2 linked regions of the Rubrivirga marina genome follow. Each later gene encodes a partner of the first gene's protein in a complex. Links are inferred from orthologs where the notes say so. Each region holds a gene or a part of one and is shown in the gene's direction. Other genes may lie near its edges.

What was found. The genes of interacting proteins can lie anywhere in the genome.
Region 2: the proteins of BSZ37_RS08575 (region 1) and trxA are in contact, whole or in part, in an NMR structure (PDB 2IPA), measured with the Bacillus subtilis proteins. The link is inferred for Rubrivirga marina from one-to-one orthologs.

The regions. Positions count from the first base shown.
Region 1 is NZ_MQWD01000001.1:2,091,392-2,094,354, reverse strand. Bases 11-2,906 are described here. They hold BSZ37_RS08575 (arsenate reductase ArsC), read left to right. Parts: upstream 11-1,192; coding sequence 1,193-1,621; downstream 1,622-2,906. Other genes in these bases: BSZ37_RS08560 (serine hydrolase), read left to right, coding at 2,517-2,906; BSZ37_RS08565 (hypothetical protein), read left to right, coding at 2,121-2,480; arsN2 (arsenic resistance N-acetyltransferase ArsN2), read left to right, coding at 1,618-2,097; BSZ37_RS08580 (ArsR/SmtB family transcription factor), read left to right, coding at 889-1,206; BSZ37_RS08585 (ABC transporter ATP-binding protein), read left to right, coding at 11-491. Also shown: more of BSZ37_RS08585, read left to right, coding at 1-10; more of BSZ37_RS08560, read left to right, coding at 2,907-2,963. UniProt on the Bacillus subtilis protein: Catalyzes the reduction of arsenate [As(V)] to arsenite [As(III)]. In vitro, can dephosphorylate para-nitrophenyl phosphate (pNPP).
Region 2 is NZ_MQWD01000001.1:1,155,705-1,158,584, forward strand. What follows is about bases 68-2,880. They hold trxA (thioredoxin), read left to right. Parts: upstream 68-1,212; coding sequence 1,213-1,548; downstream 1,549-2,880. Other genes in these bases: BSZ37_RS04780 (PAS domain-containing sensor histidine kinase), read right to left, coding at 68-990; trxB (thioredoxin-disulfide reductase), read left to right, coding at 1,621-2,685; BSZ37_RS21400 (LysM peptidoglycan-binding domain-containing protein), read left to right, coding at 2,708-2,880. Outside these bases: more of BSZ37_RS04780, read right to left, coding at 1-67. UniProt on the Bacillus subtilis protein: Participates in various redox reactions through the reversible oxidation of its active center dithiol to a disulfide and catalyzes dithiol-disulfide exchange reactions.

The DNA.
Region 1 (2,963 bases):
ACGTCTTCCTGTTCTCGGGCTCGATCGCTGAGAACGTCACGCTCGGCGACCCCGACGTCTCCCGCGAGCGGATCACCGAGGCGGGCCGCCTCGTCGGGGCCGACCGGTTCGTCGACCGGCTGCCGGAGGGCTACGACGCCGAGGTCGGCGAGCGGGGCGCGTCGCTCTCGCTCGGCCAGCGCCAGCTCCTCTCGTTCGTCCGCGCGCTCCTCTACGACCCCGCCGTCCTCGTCCTCGACGAGGCCACGTCGTCGGTCGACACCGAGACCGAGGAGATGGTCCAGCAAGCGGTCGACGTGCTCATGGAGGGGCGAACGGCGCTCGTCGTCGCCCACCGGCTCTCGACGGTCCAGCACGCCGACCAGATCCTCGTGCTCCACAAGGGCGAGGTCCGCGAGCGGGGCGACCACCAGGCGCTCCTGGCGCAGGATGGGCTGTACCGACGTTTGTACGAATTGCAGTACGCCGACCAAGAGCGGGCGGCGGCCTGACGAGACGAACGCGTACCCCACGCCTCCTGCTGGCTTGCAGGTCGCACCGGGGCCTGGCGTCCACGTCGTGGTGCTCGGGGGCGGCAGTTTGGGCTACGCGCCATGTCACCACGGTCCGCCAAGGGCCCCCCTCCCTGCCACCGGGGCGCCCCACCCCGACGGGGCGACCTCGCGTCGCCCTTTCGGCCGGGGCTTGACATCGATCAGTCTGTGCCCTATCGTTTATCGTCGATCGACGATAATGCTGTTCCACCCACCCCCTACCCCATGCTCCCCACGACCCTCTCCCACTGCACCTGCTCCGACCCCGACTGCGATTGCGGCGGCGGGTGCTGCTAGCCTCCGCGCGGCGGCGGGCCCTGCTCGCCGCCGTGCCCGACCTGCGTGCCCGACCTGCATGACCGACACCACGTCCGACGCCGACCTCGCGACCTGGGCCAAGGCCCTCGCGCACCCCGCCCGGCTCGCCATCCTCCGCACGCTCGGCGCGCGGGGCGAGTGCGTGTGCGGCGAGGTTGTCGAGGTCGTCGGGCTCGCCCAGTCGACGGTCTCGCAGCACCTCAAGGTGCTCCGCGAGGCCGGCCTGATCCAGGGCACCGCCGACGGCCCCCGCTCCTGCTACTGCCTCGACGCCGACGCCCTCACGGCCGTCTCCGCCCACCTCGGCGCCTTCTTCGACGGCCTCGACTCCTGCTGCGCCGATGACTGCTGCTGACCCCGTCCGGACGTCCGTCCTTTTCGTCTGCACCCACAACTCGGCGCGGTCCCAGCTCGCCGAGGGCCTCCTCCGGGACCGCCACGGCGACCGCTACGAGGCGTTCAGCGCCGGGACCGTCGCGCGGGGCGTCCACCCGCTCGCGGCCGAGGCGCTACGCGAGGCCGGCATCGACCCGAGCGGCCAGACCTCCAAGACGATCGACGACCTGGGCGGCCGAGCGTTCGACGTCGTCGTGACCGTCTGCGACAACGCCCGCGAGGCCTGTCCGTACGTCCCGGCCCGTGACCGAAATGTCCACCGCGCGTTCCGCGACCCGTCCGCCGTCGAGGGCTCCGACGACGAGCGGCGGGCCGCCTTCCGGTCCGTCCGCGACGAGATCGCGGCGTGGCTCGACGCCGAGTTCGGCCCATGACCCAGACCCTCTCCCCCGCCGCCCCAGACGACTGGCCAGCGATCCGCGCTCTCCTCGACGCGGCCTCCCTCCCAACCGCTGACCTGCAAGAGGACCACATCGACCGCTTCCTCGTGGCGAGCGGTGGAGGCGCCGTCGTAGGGTGCGTGGCGGTCGAACCGTACGGAGAGGCCGGACTGTTCCGCTCGCTCGCCGTGGCGCCCGAGGCCAGGGGGGCCGGCCTCGGCGGCCGGCTGACCGAGGCGGCCGAAGCGCGAGCGCGTGACGCCGGGCTCCGCCGGCTCGTGCTCCTCACGACTACGGCTGCCCTGTTCTTCGAGGGCCGAGGCTGGGTGCCGCTCGACCGCGCCGACGTGCCCGCCGCGGTCCGCCGAGCGAGCGAGTTCACGTCGACGTGCCCGGCCTCGGCGGTGTGCCTGGGCAAATCCCTCTTCCCTCGACACCCCGGGGCACCGAGGCGCGGCACGGTCCGTTGACACCCCCAACGCTCACCCCTGCCATGCGTACCCTCGCCGCCGTCGCCCTCGCCCTGACCCTCAGCGCCTGCTCCGGCGCCTCCATCGACGAGGCCTACGGCCTGCCCGACCCGTTCGAGTGGACCTACTTCCACGGCGAGCCGGCGGACGTGGTCGCCGCCCTCGACGACTCGTTCAACCAGACCGGCATCCGCGTCGAGTCGATCCGCAACGAACAAGAGGGCGTCGTCATGACGATCTCGAGCGCCTCGGGCCGGGCCGACTTCAGCCAGATCCTCGTGCAACCGACCGACGTCGAGGACTACTCCGCCCGCGCGCAGATCTACCCGCAGCGCGACCCGCTCCCGCGCTGGCTCGAGACCCAGGTCTCCGGCCGGATCTAGCGCCCCGAAGTCCGGACTCGGCCGTATCGTACGTCGATGCCCACCGTCCGTCTCTGGGCGTTCGCGGCGCTGGCGGTCCTCGCCGGCTGCCGGAGCGCCGCCCCCCCGTCCGTGTCCGAGTTCGCCCCGCTCGCCGAGGCCGTCGAGGGCGTCCTCGCCCGCCACCCCGCGGCGACGGTCGCCGTGGTCGTCCGCCGCGCCGCGCCCGGCGACACCGTCGCCTACGGCCGCAACGCCGACCGCCCGTTTCACGCGGCCTCGACGATGAAGGTGCCCGTCATGATCGAGGCGTTCCGCCAGGTCGAGACCGGCCTCCGAGCCTGGGACGATCCGGTCCGCGTCGAGAACCGGTTCCGCTCGATCGTCGACGGCTCCGAGTTCGCCATCACCGACGACTCCGACGACGCGCTCTACTCGCGCCTCGGGCAGGACGTCCCGTTCCGCGACCTCGTCGAGCGCGCCATCACGACCTCGTCGAACCTG
Region 2 (2,880 bases), 940 kb from region 1 along the record:
GTCCGGTCGGTCGCCGTTGACGTCGATCCCGAAGGCCCGCTGGGCGGCCCGGTTGGCCTCGATGACCTCCCCGCCTCGCTTCACGTCCAGGAGCAGGACGGGGTCGGCCGCTGCGTTGAAGAGGTGGCCGTAGCGGACCTCCGAGGCCCGGAGGGCCTCCGATCGCTTCCGTACCTGGCGCCGGAGGAGGACGGCCCACAACACCGCGATGAGGAGCAGCCCGGCCACGCCGAGCGCCCCGTTGCGGTATTCGGTCGGCGAGAGCCCGGCCTTCTTGACGTCGCCGTCGACGAGCGGGTAGACGAGGTACGAGCCGTCGTAAGGCGGCTGAGGGTCGTACTGGGCCGCGATGCCGCGGACGCGCGCGTAGTCGCCGATCCGGACGGCGTCGAACGAGACGGGCGCCGGCCGGAGCGTGTAGGCGAAGACCTGAATGAGGTCGGTCCCGCTCAACAGGATCATGATCCGCCCACCGGGGGTGTTCTCGATCTCGAGCACCCGGCCCTCGACGACGACGAGCTCGCCCTCGTGGCCCTCGATGTCGGGTCCGGAGCCCCCGTCGGGCCGCTTGTCCGGGGTCAGCCGGGCGGGCTCGATCTCGCGCGCCGGGCCGGGGAGGGCCCGGGCCTCGGGGTTCTGCAGCTCCAGCATCCCGTCGCGGAACCCGAGCGTCCCGGCGAGACGGAGGCTGTCGCCGGAGAGGACGGCGTCGGCGTCGGGGGGGAAGACGAGGCGGAGCCCGCCGGTGCCGTCCTGGACGTACGCCTCGCCGAGCCCGGCCCGGATGAGCCCCGTCCCGGCCGTCACCCGCCCCGTCACGACGACGCGCTTGCCGACCCGGTCGGGGACGCCGTCGCCGTCACCGTCGTTGCGGAGGGAGCGGATGGACGAGAGGTCGCCCTCGCCGGCCGTCTGGGCGTGCGGCGTCCCGGCCGCGCACAGGCAGGCGAGCGCGGCGATCCAGAGGACGCGGGGGCGGAAGCGGGGCACGGTGGCTGGGGGTGCGCCTCGTGTATCGTCCGCCCCCACTCGCTGGATAAGCGCCGGCCCGTCAGGACGGACTCCCTCCTACAGCGCGTTCGCCCCGTAGCTTGCCCCGATGCCGACTCCGTAAGAGCGCGCCCGGACGCCCCGTCTGAGCCCTCGACAGACTCTGAGAACGAACCCGGCACCGTCCGGGCCGTATCCACACGACCCAACCCACCTTATCCAATGTCCGCCTACGTCACCGGCACCGACGCCAACTTCGAAGCCGAGGTCCTCAACAGCGACCAGCCCGTCCTCGTCGACTTCTGGGCCACCTGGTGCGGCCCCTGCCGCACGATCGCGCCCACCATCGAGGAGATCGCCTCCGAGTACGACGGGAAGGCGAAGGTGGTCAAGCTCGACGTCGACAACAACCCGCAGACGGCGATGAAGTACGGGATCCGCTCGATCCCCTCGCTCCTGTTCTTCAAGGACGGGAAGCCCGTCGACCAGATGGTCGGCGTGGTGCCGAAGCGGGTCCTCGCCGAGAAGCTCGACACGCTCGCCGGCCAGGCCGCGTAACGCCCGCCGGCCCGAGCCCTCGGGGGCGCCGCCCACCGGTGGCGCCCCCGCGTTTTTAGTTCGTCTCTGCTCATGACCGATCTGCCCACCCCCCTCCCCGACGGCCTCGACTGGGGCGCCGCCGAGCGCCACGCTGTCGTCATCGTCGGGACCGGCCCGGCCGGGTTCACCGCCGCCCTCTACGCCGCCCGCGCCGGCCTCGACCCGCTCGTGGTCCAGGGCCCGGCCCCCGGCGGCCAGCTCACGACCACGACCGACGTCGAGAACTTCCCCGGCTACCCCGACGGCGTCATGGGGCCAGACCTCATGCAGGACTTCGAGAAGCAGGCCGTCCGGTTCGGCGCCGTGCTCCGCTGGGGGACCGTCACGCACGTCGACTTCTCCGAGACCCCGCACAAGCTCGTGATCGACGAGACGACGCCGATCCTGGCCGACGCCGTGATCGGGTCGACGGGCGCGAGTGCGAAGTACCTGGGGCTGGAGAACGAGAAGCGCTTGCTGGGGCGCGGCGTCAGCGCGTGCGCGACGTGCGACGGCGCGTTCTTCCGCGACGAGGAGATCGCCATCGTGGGCGGCGGCGACACGGCCATGGAGGAGGCCCTCTTCCTGACCCGGTTCGCCTCGACGGTCCACGTGATCCACCGGCGCGACGCGTTCCGCGCCAGCCAGATCATGCAGGACCGCGTGCTCTCGAACGGGAAGGTCCAGGTCCACTGGAATACCGTCGTGACCGACGTGCTCGGCGACGACGCCGTGACGGGCCTCCGGCTGGAGGACACGGAGACCGGCGAGGCGCGCGAGCTGCCCGTGACGGGCTTCTTCGTCGCCATCGGCCACCAGCCGAACACCGACATCTTCCGCGGCTGGCTGGAGATGGACGACGCCGGCTACGTCCAGACGCACCCCGACTCGACGCACACCGACGTCGAGGGCGTCTTCGTCTGCGGCGACGCGCAGGACCACGTCTACCGCCAGGCCGTGACGGCGGCCGGGACCGGGTGCATGGCGGCCATCGACGCCGAGCGCTGGCTCGCCGAGCGCGACGTGATCGACGAGACGCGGACCGAGACGGAGTACCACGCGGCCCCGGCCGAGGACTCGGAGACCCACCGGCCCGTCGCCGAGTCCGAAGCGTAACCGGGCCGGTCCCGATCAGCATATGCGCGCCGCCGTCCTCGTCCTCCTGCTGCTGGCCCCGTCCGCCTCGGCACAGGTGGCGGCCCGGCTGGCCGACCTCCGCCTCGAGACGGCCGTCCGGCTCGCGCTCGTGGACGACGCGCGGACGCGGGCGCTCGACGTGGCGGTCGCGGCGCGCGACGGCGGCGTCGAGGT